2 linked regions of the Phyllobacterium zundukense genome follow. Each later gene encodes a partner of the first gene's protein in a complex. Links are inferred from orthologs where the notes say so. Each region holds a gene or a part of one and is shown on either strand. Other genes may lie near its edges.

Region 1 (8,625 bases):
AGGATGGTATCGCCGGTGGTCGAATAGCGCACGTGGCCGATTGCCCGGTCGCCGGGCAACTGGGCGAGGGTGACCGGGTTGGTGTAGTGGTCACCGACCAGGCCCATTCGGCGTTCCGAACAGAACTGGCGGCCATCATAGGAGACGATACCTGCTGCTTCCTGTCCGCGGTGCTGCAGGGCATGCAGCCCGAGCGCAGTCAGGGTCGCGGCGTCGGGATGCCCCAAAATGCCAAACACACCGCATTCTTCATGCAGTGTGTCGTCATCCAGGGACATCAATTGATTATCGTCACGAGAAATGTCGGTCATTACCGCCAGCCTTTCGCCGCAGATTCAATTGTGCCTATGTTGCATTATGCCACACTATATGGGGCATTACCAAGCAAACGCCAAGTTACTGGTTTGTCGCACCTTCCGGTGGGATATCTTCCTTCGGTTCCGGTGCAGCCGTTCCATCGGGGGCAGCATCCGGAGCCGGAGTTGTGCCGGGTTTCAGCCGGTTGAGAATGGTCGATTCCGGATCTTCGGGCAATAGCCCGATCAATTTTGCCCCCAGCGAGTCGATCATCGGCTTGGACTTCGCCTGGGCGATCCATTCCGGCTGGCGGTCCGTGACCAGCCAATTGAAGAACAGCATGGCGACAACCACAAGCAGAACACCGCGTGCTGCACCAAAAAGGAAACCGAGTGTGCGATCCAGCGCACCGATACGGCTGTCGATGATGAAATCAGCAATCTTCATGGTGATGATGGACACAACAATCAGCGTAACGACGAAGACCAGACCCGCCGCGGCAATCTGCGCGATCGTGTCGTTGCTGATATACGGCGTGAGGAAGGGTACGACTGGTTTGTAGAAGAGGTAGGCAGCGGCTGCCGCAGCTGCCCAGGACACAACCGAAAGCACTTCACGGGAGAAGCCGCGTACCATGGCGAGGACCGCCGAAACGAGGGTGATGCCCAATAGAATTCCGTCAAGCAACGTAATCGGCATTTATTTTCATCCCCATATTCTGACCAACAGGCCAATCTGGTCAGTCTTCGCGTTGTCTCTTCCCGGGTCCTGACGCCGCGATCCGGGCCACTAGGTCCGGCAGCGAAGCCGTCTCGGTCAGACGAGCATTGCCGTTCTTTGCCACGTCGTTGCTTCCCTTGGGAAGAACAGCCTGCTTGAACCCAAGCTTATCTGCTTCCTTCAGTCTCTGCACCGCGTGCGCCACCGGGCGAACCGCGCCAGACAAACTGACTTCGCCGAAATAGACGCAATCTGCGGGAAGGGCAATACCGGCAATGGAGGAAACCAGTGCAGATGCAACCGCAAGGTCAGCGGCGGGCTCCGTTATGCGATATCCGCCCGCCACATTCAGGTAAACATCATGTTGACCAAAGCGCACGCCGCAATGCGCTTCGAGCACGGCGAGAATCATCGACAACCGGTTGCCGTCCCATCCTACAACGGCGCGGCGGGGTGTGCCGAGGGTCGATGGCGCGACCAGTGCCTGGATTTCGACGAGAATTGGTCGCGTCCCCTCCATACCGGCAAAAACCGCAGCTCCCGGCGACTTTTCATTGCGTTCGCCGAGAAAAAGCTCGGACGGATTGGCAACTTCGCGCAATCCCCGATCCGACATTTCGAACACGCCGATCTCGTCCGTTGGTCCGAAACGGTTTTTGACCGTGCGCAGAATGCGGTAATGGTGGCCGCCTTCGCCCTCGAAATACAAGACTGCATCGACCATGTGCTCGACGACGCGCGGGCCGGCGATCTGACCTTCCTTGGTCACATGGCCGACGAGAACGACAGCGGCGCCAGTCTGCTTGGCATAGCGGATCATCGCTTGCGCGCCGGCGCGCACCTGCGTCACCGTGCCGGGAGCCGAATCGGCCGCATCGGTCCACAGCGTCTGAATCGAATCGATGATGATCAAATCCGGCCGTTTCGAATCGGAGATTGTCGCCAGGATGTCTTCGACATTGGTTTCAGCCGCGAGCAGCACATCCGTATCCGCCGCATGCAGCCGCTGGGCCCGCAGCCTGATCTGCGCCACCGCCTCTTCGCCGGAAACATAGACAACACGGTGGCCCTGGCGCGCCAGCGCAGCCGCGGCCTGGGTAAGCAGCGTGGATTTGCCAATACCTGGGTCGCCACCGACAAGAATCGCCGAACCGCGAACGAACCCGCCGCCGGTAACGCGGTCGAGTTCGCCGATCCCCGATTTGATCCGCGGCGCATCCTCAATTTCACCGGAAAGCGAGGTGAGCGCGACTGCGCGGCCCTTGCGGCCCGACAATTTGCCCGGCCCGCTGCCGATACCTCCGGATGTGCCCTCCTCGACGAGTGTGTTCCACTCGCCGCATTCGTCGCACTTGCCCGCCCAGCGTGTGTGCACGGCGCCGCAATTCTGGCAGATGAATTGGATTCTCGGCTTGGCCATCAGTCAGCTGTTTTCGTATGGAGGTAGCGGCGGTGATACCGGTTTCCAAGGCTGGTGAGCAATTCGTAACCTATCGTCCCCGCGGAACGAGCAGCATCGTCAAGGGCGATGTTCGGACCGAAGAGCTCAATGTAATCCCCGGGCTTCACCGCACGTTCTGCAAGGTTGGTAATGTCGAACGAGGTGAGATCCATTGTGACCCGGCCGATGATCGGCACTTTCTTGCCTGCCACAAAGCCTTCGCCGCCGCCCGGAACCGCATTGCGCAGGGGAACTCCGCTGCCGGAGGACGAACGAAGATAGCCGTCCGCATAGCCGACCGAGCAGATCGCGATGCGCGTATCGCGTTTGAGCGTCGTTGTAGCACCATAGCCTACGGTTTCGCCCATCAATCCGGTGCGGATTTGAACGATGCGCGCTTCGAGCGTCACGACGGCGCGCATCGGATTGGCAGCGTCTGAGAGCGGCTCGCCGCCATACATGGCAACACCGGGACGGCTGAGATCAAATTCGCCCTTCTCCGTATGAAAAATGCCGGGCGAATTGGCGATGCTTGATTCAATTCCTGCAAAAGCGGTGCGAAGCTTTTGAAATGATTCAAATTGCTGTTGGTTCAGCGCATGAGCCGGATTATCGCCTGTCGCAAGATGCGTGATCAGAAGAACCGGCTTTTGGTTTCGCCCGTCGTCGGCAAAAGTCAGAGCTTCTTCGACGCTGAGGCCGAGACGGTTCATGCCAGTGTCGACATGCAGCACGTAAGGCAGTTTCTCCTTGCGGCTCTTATTCAGCTTCTTCCAGAGAGCGAGTTCATGCAACGAGCCCAGAACCGGGATCAGGTCGGACTCTTCGTAGATTGGAAATGCTTCGGCAAAGAAGCCATTGAGGACGAATACCCGGGCATCTGGCGCAACGGCCTTGACGCGCAGACCCTCCTCAGCCAGCGCGACAAAGAACGTGCGGCATCCTGCCTGCCACAACACCGGCACGACGTGCACGATGCCAAGCCCGTAGGCGTCGGCCTTGACCACGGCGGCTGTGTTCGATGGCTTGGATTTTTCCGCGAGGAAACGCCAGTTCGCGACGAGCGCGTCGAGATCGATCGTGAGCCGCCCGCCCGCAAGCCGGGGATCGGCGCCGGCAGTAGTGATGTGAGGTTTCCTGGCAGTCAAATGATCACTCAAACCGTTCTGGCAGATGCGAGTCTTCGGCCAGGTCGGTAAAGCGCGTATATTCCGCCTGGAACGCAAGCCTCACGGTGCCCGTCGGGCCGTGACGCTGCTTGGCAACGATGACCTCCGCCTTGCCCGTGGCTTCGTTGAGGTCGGCCTGCCATTTGAAATGCTCTTCCGTGCCGGCCTTCGGTTCCTTGTTCTTGATGTAATACTCATCGCGATAGACGAAAAGCACCACGTCGGCGTCCTGCTCGATCGAACCCGATTCACGCAAGTCGGACAGCTGCGGATGCTTGTCCTCGCGGCTTTCAACCTGACGGGAAAGCTGGGAAAGCGCGATAATCGGCGTGTTCAGTTCCTTGCCGAGCGCTTTCAGGCCAGTCGTGATTTCTGTGATTTCCTGCACGCGGTTTTCCGAGGCGCGCTTGGAGGACCCCTGCATCAGCTGGATATAGTCGATGACCAGGACATCGAGGCCGCGCTGGCGCTTCAGGCGGCGCGCACGCGCCGCAAGCTGGGCGATGGAGATACCACCGGTCTGGTCGATGTAGAGGGGCACTTTCTGCATGTGCTGCGAGCAGGCCACCAGCTTCTCGAAATCGGCTTCGCTGATCTCGCCGCGGCGGATTTTCGACGAACTGATTTCCGATTGCTCGGAAATGATACGCGTCGCCAGCTGTTCGGACGACATTTCGAGGGAGAAGAACCCGACAACGCCGCCATTCTTCGCCTTGAAAGTGCCATCCGCCAGCTGTTCGGGCTCGTAGGCTGCAGCGATGTTGAAGGCAATGTTCGTGGCAAGCGAGGTTTTGCCCATGCCGGGGCGCCCGGCCAGAACGATCAAATCCGATGGCTGCAGGCCGCCCATGCGCGCATCGAGCGCGCGTATGCCAGTCGAGATGCCGGACAAATGTCCGTCACGCATGAAGGCGGCATTGGCCATGTCCACGGCGGTCTTGACCGCGTCGGTAAAGCTCTGGAAGCCGCCATCGTAGCGGCCGGTCTCCGCGAGTTCGAACAGCCGCCGTTCTGCATCCTCGATCTGGCCCTGCGGCGCGACATCGACCGGCGCATCATAGGCGATGTTGACCATGTCCTCGCCGATGGTGATCAGCGCACGGCGCGTGGCGAGATCGTAAATTGCCCTGCCGTAATCTTCCGCATTGATGACCGTCACGGCTTCTGCAGCGAGGCGCGCAAGGTATTGCATGACCGTCATTTCGCCAATTTTTGCATCGGCGGGGAGGAAGGTCTTGAGCGTCACCGGATTCGCCATCTTGCCCATGCGAATCATGTCGGAAGCGACTTCGAAAATCTTGCGATGCAGCGGTTCGTTGAAATGGGTTGGCTTCAGGAAGTCGGAAACACGATAGAACGCGTCATTGTTGACGAGGATAGCACCCAGCAAGGCCTGCTCGGCCTCGATGTTGTTCGGGGCTTCCCGATAGAGGGTGTCTCGCGCCTCGTTGATCTTGCGTACCGTAGCTTCAGCCATTTCGCTTTTTCCTGTTCCCCTTCATTATGGCCCATCGCGGAAAATTATAGCGTGGCAGATTTGTCCTTATCACCGCAATTCACACAGATGCGGATAAGAAAACCTGTGGCTTGACTCTGATGGGTGACTATAGCGTGAGTCGTGCTGAAAAAGCGATGTTCTGAGCGGGCGGGTGCGCAGGATTATCCCACTCCTTCTCCGTCATCGTCGGGTCATCCTCGGGTTTAACCCGAGGACGAGGATCACGGAGAAGAGATGCTTAGCAGAACCCGGGGGCGGACGGCTCCACGCCCTGCGAACGACTGGAACGTTACCTCCCGGCGATCGATTCCTTTCGGTTGACCTGGCTGTTGGCCGAGCTGCGTTCGCATTCCAGCCGCTTCAGCCGCTTTTCTTCCTTTTCGATGTAATTGCGCGTCAACGGCACAGCCTCCTGGCGATGCGCCAGCTGGATCTGGAACACCACAAGATTCTGCCAGCGAAATGCGGCCTCGGAGGCTGCGAGATAGAATTCCCACATCCTGCAGAAGCGTTCATCGTAGATCGCCTTGGCCTTTTCGCGGTTGGCCATGAAGCGTTCCCGCCAGATCCGCAACGTATCGGCATAGTGCAGGCGCAGGATTTCGATATCCGTGATCACCAGACCGGCCTTTTCGATATGCGGAATGACCTCTGACAGTGCGGGAATATAGCCGCCCGGGAAGATGTACTTCTGGATAAAGGCATTGGTATAGGATGGGCCGTCCGAGCGGCCGATCGAATGCAGGAGGAAAACGCCATCCTTCTTGAGCAAGCGCGCTGTATGCTGGAAGTATTCCGGGAAATGACCGATACCGACATGTTCGAACATGCCGACGGACACGATGCGGTCAAAACTTTCTTCGAGCGTCCGGTAGTCACGCAAGTCAAACCGGGCCTGCGCCGTCAGGCCTTCCTCGAAGGCACGTTTGTTGGCGATGCCGTGTTGCTCTTGGGATAGCGTCACACCGGTAACATCGGCTTCAAGATGCTTGGCGAGATAAATTCCGAGCCCACCCCAGCCGCAGCCGATATCGAGGGTCTTGTGACCCTTTTCAACCAGCAGCTTGGCTGCGATATGGCGCTTTTTCGCCATCTGCGCCTCTTCCAGCGCTGCGTCCGGCCGCTCGAAATAGGCGCATGAATATTGCATGTCCGTATCGAGGAATAGACGGTAGAGGTCTTCAGACAGATCGTAGTGCCGCTGCACATTGCTGGAGGCACGCGTCAGGGTGTTCATCTGGTGCAGGCGTCGCGTGGCGCGGCGGATGCCTTCGATCGCCAGCATCCAGGGTTCCTTGGCGACGGTCGCACCGGTGTTTTCGAAGATGATTTTCAAGACATCATAGATGTCACCGTCGAGAACATCGATTTCACCGTTCATGTAGGCTTCGGCGAAATGCAGTGACGGATCGAAAGCGATTTTTCGCTCCGCTGCAGCGCTATTGATACGGAAATGTATGGGCTCGCCGGTTCCGTCGCCAAAGGTTCGGGGTTTGCCGGATGAGTCGGTTATAATCAAAGTGCCAGTATGAACCATCCGCGAGAGTGCGGCCTTTAGAATGGCATTCATGAACAATCTCCATCATTGACGACAGAGCTCGGCCATTGAGAGACTCAGGAACGAGTCTACGGTCGGGCATGGGAAGAACAAATAAATCTAATCGTTTTTTTGTTCCTGAAAAGAAAAAAACACCCGGCAGCGATGCCGGGTGTTTCAAAATATTGATGGGATCATTCTTTCGAATGATCTACTGAGTAAAATCAGGCGTTTTCTTCGCCTTCTTCGTCTTCATCGAAGAATTCGTCAGACAGCGGTGCGTCTTCAATGCCATAGATCGCCTCAGCGGAGGTGAGGTCTTCACCCTTTACCTGACGCTCGGCTTCATCGGCCGTACGGGCAATATTGATAGTGACCGTTGCTTCTACTTCAGGATGAAGCGCCAGAACGATGCTGTGCAGGCCGATCGTCTTGATTGGCGTGTTCAGTTCAACCTGGTTGCGATTGATCGAGAAACCTTCAGCCGTGATCAGGTCGGCAATATCGCGCGTCGAAACTGAACCATACAGCTGGCCGGTTTCGCCAGCCGAGCGAACGGCGACGAATGACTTGCCGTCGAGCTTCTCGGCAACCGACTGGGCTTCAGTCTTGCGCTCGAGGTTACGGGCTTCGAGCTGTGCGCGCTGGCCTTCGAACTTCTTCTTGTTGGCTTCGTTGGCACGAAGAGCCTTGCCCTGCGGCAGGAGGAAGTTCCGGGCAAAGCCGTCCTTTACCTTGACGGTTTCGCCCATCTGGCCGAGGCGGCTGATACGTTCGAGAAGAATGACTTCCATTTGAGTTTTCCTTTTAAGTTCTGATGTTCAATTGTCGTTATTGGGTGGTGTTGTATGCGCAGCCTTCGAAACCGGTGCGTTGCGCGACGTGTCGAACAAACCGGCCAGAAGGAAGAGGAAGAGCACGAAGGCAAAGAGCAGAACGGCGAGATATGCAAACCATAGCGCGACCGGGCGCCATGGTGCACCGCGTGTCCTTGCATGCAGCATGGCGAAGCCCGCCATCATGAAGCCGGCGCCAAGCGCACCGGCAATCGCAGTTGCCGCATAGCCGATCCCGCCGGGCAGAAAACAGGCAGCGCAGGCGACGGCAAAGATGATGAGTGCAGGACGCGGCATGCGCAGCGCGCGCGGCCAGTCGTCCTTCGGGCGGCGCAGTTTGCCCGACGCAGCCGTGAGCCGCAGTGCCAGATAGAGATTGGCGACGATGATCATCACCCACACCGCAGGCTGCAGCGCAGGCAGGATCCGTACGACGAAGAGCGCCATGTTCTGTGCGACGTCGGCGTTCCCGGCAAGCTCCGGGTTGCTGGCGGCAAGTTGCTGGCCCAGCGATTTCGCAAGTTCACCGGCAAGGTCGTCGCTGAATCCGATCATGACACCGATGACGATGAAGCTGGCGCCGACGATCAGGGCGAGTCGCAGCAGCGTATCGGCAAGCGGATACCAAACGGTAACGTCCTTTGGACCGCCGATTTCTTCCGCGGGACGCGCCAGGCCGGTGAAATAAGCGGCTGCGGCTGCGGGGAGGGCGGTGATCAGAACGACGATAAGGGCAGCTGTCGGTGCGGCTAGGACGGAAACGGCGACTGCCATCGACAGGGCTGCGATGAAGCCTGCGGCAGTACCCCAACCGAGTGCCGCCACAAAGATCGGCAGCGGAGAAAACAGGAGCAGCGCCATGGCGAGGGTCGACTGCGTGATAACGCCAATCGAGAGCAGCGCGGCCGCGAGGCCCGCCAATACTCCAACGCCAATATCTTTTGCAGTCGGTTTCATTTCGCTCGCTGTCCTGCTTACCGAAGCAGTTAGAGGCGGTTTTTCAACCAGTTCCTCAACTCGGGTTTTCTAGTTCACCAGACCCGCGCCCATCGCGGATGGAGAAAACGAAGGCGGCGGAACGTATTCCGCCGCCTTCGATAGTGTCTTACTTCACAACGTAAGGCAGC
Region 2 (8,607 bases), 1.4 Mb from region 1 along the record:
CATCTACCATCACTTCCCAAGCAAGGCGGATCTCGCGGCTGCGGTAGCCAAGCGCTATTGGGAGGATTCAGCGGCTTATCTGGAGGCGCTGTTGACGGAAACTTCCGATCCAGCCCGTTGCCTTCGCCAATATCCCGAGACGTTTCGATGGGCTTTGGAGAATGATAACCGGATTTGCCTCTGCAGCTTCATGGCTGCCGAGTATGACGACCTACCGGAGCCAGTGAAAAAAGAGGTCCAAAATTTTGCCGACGTCAATGTCGCGTGGCTGAGCAAGGTGCTTTCTGCGGCGGGCGTTGTCAGTTCCGAGGAAAGCGAAGCGCGGGCTCGCGCAATCTATGCCGCCATCGCGGGCGCTCAGCTCATGGCAAGGAGCCGTTCGGATATTTCCCTATACGACAAGTTGATCGCTAGTTATCGCGTAGTTGGTCTCCTACCGGATTAACGATGCAGTCTTTGTTCGCCGACGCGGTATGCGGAGAGGGAGATGCGAGGGGTGACAACGCTGCTCACGCATTGGTGCATCCTTAAAAGCGTATGGAACGATCCGGGTTTGGTGCGGGGGTGTAACTCTGCTACGTTGGGGTTAATTGCCTCCAACCCGAAAGATTGATTTGTCACATTTTTCAGAGGCTGAAGATCGACGCTTCCAGCTGATTCTGATCAAACCGTCGCATTACGACGACGATGGATATGTGATCCGTTGGTGGCGAGCCATGATTCCCTCAAATTCGCTCGCCGCTCTCTACGGCATTGCCGTTGACTGTGCGGATCGCGAAGTGCTCGGACCCAATACCGCCGTCGATATCACGGTGATTGACGAGACCAATACGCACGTGAACTTTCCCGCGCTTCTTGCCAAACTGCGGCGTCACAACAATTTCGGAATGGTCGCCCTGGTCGGTGTCCAGTCCAACCAGTATCCGCGTGCCCTCGACATCGCCCGGCCGTTCCGCGATGCCGGGCTGCCCGTCGCCATGGGCGGCTTTCATGTCTCGGGCTGTTTGGCCATGCTTGACGGGCATGCCGTCGACCTCGATGCATGTCGCGAGATGGGCATTTCGATGTTTGCCGGTGAGGCCGAAGGCCGGCTGGAGACCGTGTTGCGCGACGCGGCGTCGGGCCAGCTGCAGCCGCTGTACAACTTCATGAATGATCTGCCGAGTATTGAAGGCGCGCCCGTTCCATTCTTGCCGAAGCGCTATGTCGAGCACACGCTGGGTCTTAGCGCGAGCTTCGATGCCGGACGCGGCTGCCCCTATCAATGCTCGTTTTGCACCATCATCAATGTGCAGGGACGCAAATCGCGTTTTCGTTCCGCCGATGACGTGGAAAAACTGGTCCGCCTGAATTGGGCGCATGGCGTCCACAAGTTCTTCATAACCGACGACAATTTCGCGCGAAACAAGGAATGGGAAGCGATCTTCGATCGCCTTATCGCGCTGAAGGAGCGGGATGGAATCCCGCTTGGCCTGATGATCCAGGTCGATACGCTGTGCCACAGGATCGACAACTTCGTGGAAAAGGCGAAGCGGGCCGGTGTCACGCGCGTTTTCATCGGGCTGGAGAACGTCAATCCAGATAATCTCGCTGCAGCCAAGAAGGGCCAGAACAAGATCACCGAGTACCGCAAGATGCTGCTGGCGTGGAAGGGGCAGGGGATCATGACGCTGGCCGGCTACATCCTCGGCTTTCCCGCGGACACGCCGGAAACAATCAGGCGCGATATCGCGATCATTCAGGAGGAGCTTCCGCTCGATATTATCGAGTTCTTCTGCCTGACGCCGCTGCCGGGTTCCGAGGACCATCAGACGCTCTGGAAAAACGGTGTCGAGATGGACGCTGATCTGAATATCTACGACGTGGAGCATGTCTGCACGGCCCACCCGAAGATGAGCAAGCGCGAGTGGGAGGCCATCTATCGCGAAGCATGGTCGCTCTACTACACGCCGAAACACATGAAGACACTGTTGTGCCGGGCGATTGCAACGGGCGTTCCGATAGGCAGTCTCGTCAAGGTGCTCGTGGCCTTCGCGACAATGGTCCACCTCGAACACGTGCATCCATTGCAGAGCGGTATCCTGCGCATGAAGCGTCCGTCGGAACGGCGCCCCGAGCTGCCAAGAGAAAATCCCTTTTTCTTCTGGCCTCGTTTTGTCTGGGAAACCCTCAGCAAGCACGCCGTCCTCGCAGGCTCGATTGCCCGGCTGGCCACGGCGGCCCTGGTGATTGCGCGGAACCCGGCATCAAGGAAGTATATGGATCAGGCCTTGATGCCTGTCGGCGCCGACGGCGATGAGAAACTCGACCTTTTCACCAAGACGACCGGCGGCAGCGCGGCGGTGAACCATATGAAAAAGATCGCTCGGCTGACACATCCCGGTCGAGCCTTCTGACAACGGGCTATTATCGGCCTTGTCCGGCGAAATTGCTCCGATGCGTGCCATGAGGGAATCGGCTCCATACCAGCATCGCAACGGTCAATGCGACAATTTGCATAGCTATTATGCATTTTTGCAAGTTGCCATATTTTTGTGCTGGGCTATTCTGAGGTCGTTGGGTTCTTCTCCTCCCAGAAACCCCAACCTGGAATGTACTGCACCTCCTCCCGCGGTACATTTGCAATCAGGACCGCTGCACCTCCTCCCGCAGCGGTCCTTTTTCGTTTCAGGAGATTCAGTCGGGCTTTTCAGGCGGCCGTTTCGTGTCAGCCAGTTCCTGGACAGTCTCAGCAAGCGATTCGACTTCCTTCTCGCGAAGCTGATCGAACTTATGGTGCAGAAGCTCGATCTTCTCATGCAGAAGTTCAATCTCCAGCTCCGCCTTGATATTGATGCGGTAGTCGTTCTCAGCCTCCTTGCGATCAATGTCTTGCTGGCGGTTCTGGCTCATCATGATGAATGGAGCGGCATAGGCGGCCTGGAATGACAGGGCAAGATTGAGGAGAATGAAGGGGTAGGGGTCCCATTCCCGCACATAGGCAGTGACGTTCAGCACGATCCAGACGAACAAAATCGTCGTCTGGATAATGATGAAGGACCACGATCCCATTGTCGCGGCAACCCGATCTGCAATTCTCTGCCCCGGCGTCAGTTGTTCGCGATCGGCGGGCTTCTTGTGGCGTTCCTGCCGACGAACTTCCCGCAGATGGTGCAGCAGCTTGCGTTCGGCATCCCACAAGCCCTTTTTTACTTCCTCGACATTTGGCATGGACCTGTTTCCTGTCGCTATTGTCCGATTGATTTGCTCATATTAATGCCGGTAACGCGGAATCCCGAAACATCATAAACGTGTTTGGCCCGATTGTTGTTACCGGCCACGCGCAACCTGATCTGGGTGAAACCGCTGCCGGCAAGCTCGGCCTCCAGGAGCACCAAGGCCTGTTTGCCGTAGCCTTTTCCTTGTTGCCCGGCAAAGATGTGAAAATCACTGATATGTGCAGAGCGTGCCGCCAGATCGGGCCGGTACCAGAGGTAGCCGACCAACGTATCACCGCCTGAGATGATGCAAAGCAGCACGTGTCCCGCTGTTGCCACGCCCTGCGGCAGATCCTCGTCTGTTTCGCTTATCGCCCGCGCGCGGGCTTCGGCGTCTGAAAGGCCATAATTGGCTGCAATCTCGGACGCATAGTCAGGGATGAAATAATCCAGATAGGCGGAGTATTCGTCGGCACGCATCGGTCTGAACGAGATCATCGGACTGGATTCCTGTTTTGGTTGCACGAGCTGAACACCGGTAGAGCAAATATAAGTGGCATGGTACCGGGGCATGGAACTTGATGGGCATTTTCTCGTTTATTGTTGATAAGAATGGAGGCGAAAAATGAAAGAACAACGTTGGTCTACCATTATTGGAATACTGGCCGGATTGTCCGTCGGTGCGGGGATCGGTAGCGCGATGATGGGAAATATACTCCTGGGGTTGCTGATTGGCTCGGCCATGGGAGCGTTTATCGGATCAAATACCCACATTCATCGCGATTATTGAATAGTTGCCTGCTGCCGATGCAAGCAGACAAGTTGATGTGCGGTGCCCTGCTGCGCCGTTAAGCTTGTGTCTTGCGTCGCGAAAATCCCAAAACGGTCAGCTGTGCAATGCACGTAAACGCGTGGTGTTCAGAAGACCCTGTTCTTCGAGCACGGGATAAGCCATGGCGGCGAGCAGCGAATTGATCTGCTTCAGATCCCGGATCGTGTCGAGATGGATCGAACTTGTTTCCAGGCTGCGGGTCGTGCCTTCCCGCAGGCGGCCGAAATGCCGCTCGCTGCTTTGCTTTTCCATATCCCGCAAATGATCTTTCTCGAGGACAAGCTGATGCGCTGTTTCGCGATCGCGTGAAACAAGCACATTGAAGGCCATGCGGGCATTGGTCAGGACCTTCGCGTGGAAATTGCTGAGTTCAAGCCAGCCCTCATCGGTGAATTTGAGCTTACGGTCCATCTTCTTTTGGACGAGTGCCAGCATGTTGCGCACGATGATGTCGCCGACCTGTTCCAGCTTGACACAGGCGCCAAGCAATTCCCTGGCGCGAGCGACTTCAAAGTCGTTGAGTGATTTGGTCGTCAGCTTGGCAAGGTAAAGTTTGATGGCTGCGTGCTTGCGGTCAACCTTGTCATCCAGAGCCGACAATTCGTCGATACGATCCTGCTCCGGGTTCTCGTAGAGATCGATAATCCGCCTTAGCATGATCTCGACTGTTTCGCAGACACTCACGGTCTCGCGCGTCGCATTGGCAAGCGCCAGGCTTGGAGTATCCAGAACACTCTCATCCAAAGCGCTGAGTTCTTCACGATCCAGGGATTGCGGCTGTTCGATTGGCACATTGAGTGAAACGACGGCCTTGGTAACCTTGAGGACCAGACCGGAGAGCGGAACGCCGGCAAGCAGGATGATGATGTTGAACAGGATATGTCCATTGATCACCTGGTCGGCGGGCGCGGAACCGAGGAAGGCTATCGATGGCTTGAACGTCAGGTACAGGATGAGGATCACCACTGAGCCTGCACCACGCATCAGGAGATTGCCCATCGGTACGATGCGCGTTTGCGGGGCGGCATTGCGGGTCAGAAGCGGCGCAATGAAGGAGGAGCCGAGATTGACGCCGAAGATCATCACGATGCCGAGCTCCGGCTGGATGAGGCCACGCGAAGCAAAGGTGACCAGAAGCAGCACCGCGGCGATGCTGGAATGGAACAGCCAGGTCATCACGGCCGCGATGAGAAAAGCGGTGACCGGGTCGGTGTTGAGATAACCGACGATCACTGGCAGCAATTCGCTGTTGCGCAGCGGTTCGGTTGCCTGACCGGTCATTTCGAGCGAGAGGATCAGAAGGCCGATGCCAACGAGGATACGGCCCATCTGGCGCCAGTTGCTGCGCTCAGTCGACATGAAAATTACCGTGCCGGCAACAAGGCAGAGAGGCACAAGCAATGTGAGATCGAAGCTCAGGATCTTGACGACAAGTGCCGATCCAACTTCTGCGCCGCGCACTGCCATGAGTCCGGCAATACCACTGACAATGCCCGATCCGACAAAAGAACCGACGAGAAGGCTGACGGCAGTCGAGCTTTGCAGGGCGATGGAAAGCATCAAACCCCACAGGACGGCGAGAACCGGATTGTGCAGAACGCCGCGCAGACTCTGGCGCATACGTTCGCCATAGGCGCGCTCAACGCCGGTTCGCACCATGCGCGTTGCCCACAGCAGAAGCGCTACTGCGCCTGCCAAATGCAACAAAATTGCGGAACCGTTCACTTGATGACAAATCCTGGTGAGTTAAAGAACACGGTAAAGCAACCAGACGATTCTAGTCGCACTTTCTTAAGATAACATATCGTTCAGAAAGCGAAAAAAATATGTTCCGGCTAAGAAGAAATGTGTCGCTTTTGGCATAATGTAACAGTTCTATGACAGTTTTTTGTGGACAATTTTATCATTTGCCGGCTTTGTAAAAAAACACCATGCCCATGCGACAGTATCAACGCGATGAGCAGGGGATGACGGGGTTGCAGCCCTTCCGTCCCGATCTTATTTGATGCAGTATGTTCCCGGCTTGAGTGACAGGGCTCCAAGCTGTCAAAAACCGGCTTTCAGAACCGTCAAATTTAACGAACGAAGAGCAGCATGCGATTTCCTCCGTCCTTTCTCGATGAGATCAGGGAGCGTGTACCGATCTCCAGCGTGATCGGGACGCGTGTTTCGTTCGACCGGAAAAAGACAAACGCGCCCAAGGGAGACTTCTGGGCCTGCTGCCCGTTTCATGGCGAGAAATCGCCTAGTTTTCACTGCGAGGACCGCAAGGGCCGTTATCATTGCTTCGGTTGCGGTGTCACTGGCGACCATTTCCGCTTCCTGACGGAACTCGAAGGGCTGAGCTTCCCCGAGGCGGTGCAGCGTGTCGCCGATATGGCGGGCGTGCCCATGCCGGCGCGCGATGCCGAAATGGAAATACGCGAAGCAAAACGCGCCACCCTCTACGACGTCATGGAAATGGCGACCAAGTTCTTCGAGGAGCAGTTGCAGGCCGCGGGCGGTGCGAAGGCGCGTGCCTATCTGCGTGATCGGGGCCTTACTGCCGCGACACAGCATTCATACCGTCTGGGTTATGCTCCCGAGAGCCGCAATGCGCTGAAAGAACATCTGGCATTGAAAGGTGCCACCAAGGAACAGATCGAAGCCTGCGGGCTTGTGGTCTATGGCGACGACAAGCCGGTTTCCTTTGACCGTTTCCGCGACCGTATCATGTTCCCGATCGAGGACTTGCGCGGCCGAATCATTGCCTTTGGCGGCCGGGCGCTCGCGCCCAATGCCATTGCAAAATACATGAATTCCAACGAGACGGAGCTTTTTCACAAGGGCAAGATCCTCTTCAATGCTTTGCGCGCCAGGAAAGCGGCCCAGCCGCAGGGCGGGCAGCCGGCAAAGGCAGTGATTGCCGTCGAAGGTTATATGGATGTCATTGCCCTGGCACAGGCTGGCTTCGCGCAAGCAGTCGCGCCGCTGGGCACCGCGCTGACGGAAGATCAGCTCGATCTGCTCTGGCGCATGTCACCGGAGCCTGTGCTGTGTTTCGACGGCGACAATGCCGGCATCAAGGCGGCGCATCGTGCGATCGATCTGGCATTGCCGGCATTGAAGCCTGGGCGCTCGCTGCGGTTTGCGGTGCTGCCGGAGGGCAAGGATCCCGATGATCTGGTAAAGTCCTCCGGACCGCAGGCCTTTCAGGCAGTGCTCGACGACGCGCGACCCCTGGCCGACATGCTCTGGGCACGCGAGACGAGCGGCGGCGTCTTCGATACGCCCGAGCGGCGTGCGGAACTCGAAGCGCGGCTCAAGCAGATGACGGCGCTGATCGGTGACGAGAATGTGCGCCGTCACTATGCGCAGGATGTCCGCGACCGCATCCAGCAGTTCTTCAACTCCGGCCAGCGTGGCAATGACCGGCGCAACAATGGTCAGCGCGGCAGCAACCAGAACGGCTTTGGCGAGCAGAACGGCTATGGGCAGCGGGGTAGGGGCGCAGCAGCCGGCCGCCTTGCCGTTTCGGACAGCCTGGCGCGTTCGGTTCTGGTGAAGACGACATCGGCAGCGCCGCCGCTCCGCGAGACCGCTATCCTGATGACCTTGTTCAATCATCCGCGTCTGATCGAGGAAGATTTCGAAACGGTTGTCCGGCTTGAATTCAGCCATCCTGACCTGAAGCGCTTTCATGCGGCCATGCTCAATGCCATGGCGGAACATCATGTCGCGAATGGCGCCGAGATGCGCAAGGCGATGGTGGAAACCAGCCACGGTGCGCTGATCGAAGCGCTCGAAGCGCTGACACGGCGTGCCCGCATGTGGACAGCGACAGCGGAAGCAGCGGAAGAGGACGCTTTGGAGGCGTTAAGGCAGGCGGTTCACTTGCATCAGCGCGCAAGTACACTACATAAAGAGCTGAAAGTCGCTGAAACCGCCTTGGCCACGGAAGCCACCGACGAAAACCTCAACCGGCTGCTCGATATTCAGAACGATATTCGCAACGCGCAGGCAACAGAAGCGCTGATCGAAGGGTTCGGAATACCTTCGGGACGGTCGGGTAAGGGTTTTTGACCGAATTGATTCGCTTTTTTACCACGAATCAGTTGAGTCGGGGTTGACGTGGGTCAATAATGACGGAATCAGATTGCGCGGAATTGAAGATATTTGCAGGTCTAGCAGAAAAGCCGGCAAATTCAGCAGATAAGTAGCGTGCTCGCCACCGGGATAACAAGGTTAATCCGCTATTAACGGGATTTCGGCTAGTCGATCATTTATTACCTTTATGGTGTAGGGGAACCGGTGCGGCGCCGCACTCGTTGTTTCCATGCATGAACAAAGCGAACGTCGCTTGGAGATATAGAATATGGCAACAAAGGCAAAGGAAAACGAAGAAGTAGAAGTCGAGCGCGAAGGCGCGCCAGACGGTCCGCTTCTCGACCTTTCCGATGACGCTGTCAAGAAGATGATCAAGCTCGCGAAAAAGCGCGGCTATGTCACGATGGATGAACTCAATGCAGTTCTTCCGTCGGAAGAGGTCACTTCCGAGCAGATCGAAGATACCATGGCCATGCTCAGTGACATGGGCAT

The links.
Region 2: the proteins of BLM14_RS11520 (region 1) and dnaG are in contact, whole or in part, in a crystal structure (PDB 2R6A), measured with the Geobacillus stearothermophilus proteins. The link is inferred for Phyllobacterium zundukense from one-to-one orthologs. Residues at the interface, in WP_033016901.1 of Geobacillus stearothermophilus: Ser13, Glu15, Ala16, Gln18, Glu91, Leu92, Asp94, Ala95, Val96, Pro97, Thr98, Ala99, Ala100, Asn101, Tyr104, Tyr105, Ile108; in WP_049624496.1 of Geobacillus stearothermophilus: Lys456, Leu457, Leu458, Pro459, Ala460, Asn463, Ala464, Leu467, Leu535, Leu536, Ile537, Ala538, Gln544, Glu545, Asp548, Tyr549, His552.

Annotation. Positions count from the first base shown.
Region 1 is NZ_CP017940.1:2,282,833-2,291,457, reverse strand. What follows is about bases 2,858-5,837. They hold BLM14_RS11520 (replicative DNA helicase), read right to left. Parts: upstream 5,105-5,837; coding sequence 3,611-5,104; downstream 2,858-3,610. Other genes in these bases: BLM14_RS11515 (SAM-dependent methyltransferase), read right to left, coding at 5,415-5,837; alr (alanine racemase), read right to left, coding at 2,858-3,606. In the rest of the region: purF (amidophosphoribosyltransferase), read right to left, coding at 1-278; BLM14_RS11535 (CvpA family protein), read right to left, coding at 397-996; DNA repair protein RadA, read right to left, coding at 1,037-2,437; more of alr, read right to left, coding at 2,437-2,857; more of BLM14_RS11515, read right to left, coding at 5,838-6,695; rplI (50S ribosomal protein L9), read right to left, coding at 6,887-7,456; BLM14_RS11505 (DUF2232 domain-containing protein), read right to left, coding at 7,484-8,455; rpsR (30S ribosomal protein S18), read right to left, coding at 8,604-8,625. UniProt on the Escherichia coli protein: The main replicative DNA helicase, it participates in initiation and elongation during chromosome replication. Travels ahead of the DNA replisome, separating dsDNA into templates for DNA synthesis.
Region 2 is NZ_CP017940.1:895,104-903,710, forward strand. Bases 5,646-8,607 are described here. They hold dnaG (DNA primase), read left to right. Parts: upstream 5,646-6,123; coding sequence 6,124-8,091; downstream 8,092-8,607. Other genes in these bases: BLM14_RS04385 (Na/Pi cotransporter family protein), read right to left, coding at 5,646-5,754; rpoD (RNA polymerase sigma factor RpoD), read left to right, coding at 8,384-8,607. Also shown: BLM14_RS04365 (TetR/AcrR family transcriptional regulator), read left to right, coding at 1-445; BLM14_RS04370 (B12-binding domain-containing radical SAM protein), read left to right, coding at 615-2,396; BLM14_RS04375 (DUF1003 domain-containing protein), read right to left, coding at 2,677-3,210; BLM14_RS04380 (GNAT family N-acetyltransferase), read right to left, coding at 3,228-3,695; BLM14_RS30865 (hypothetical protein), read left to right, coding at 3,823-3,987; more of BLM14_RS04385, read right to left, coding at 4,084-5,645. UniProt on the Escherichia coli protein: RNA polymerase that catalyzes the synthesis of short RNA molecules used as primers for DNA polymerase during DNA replication.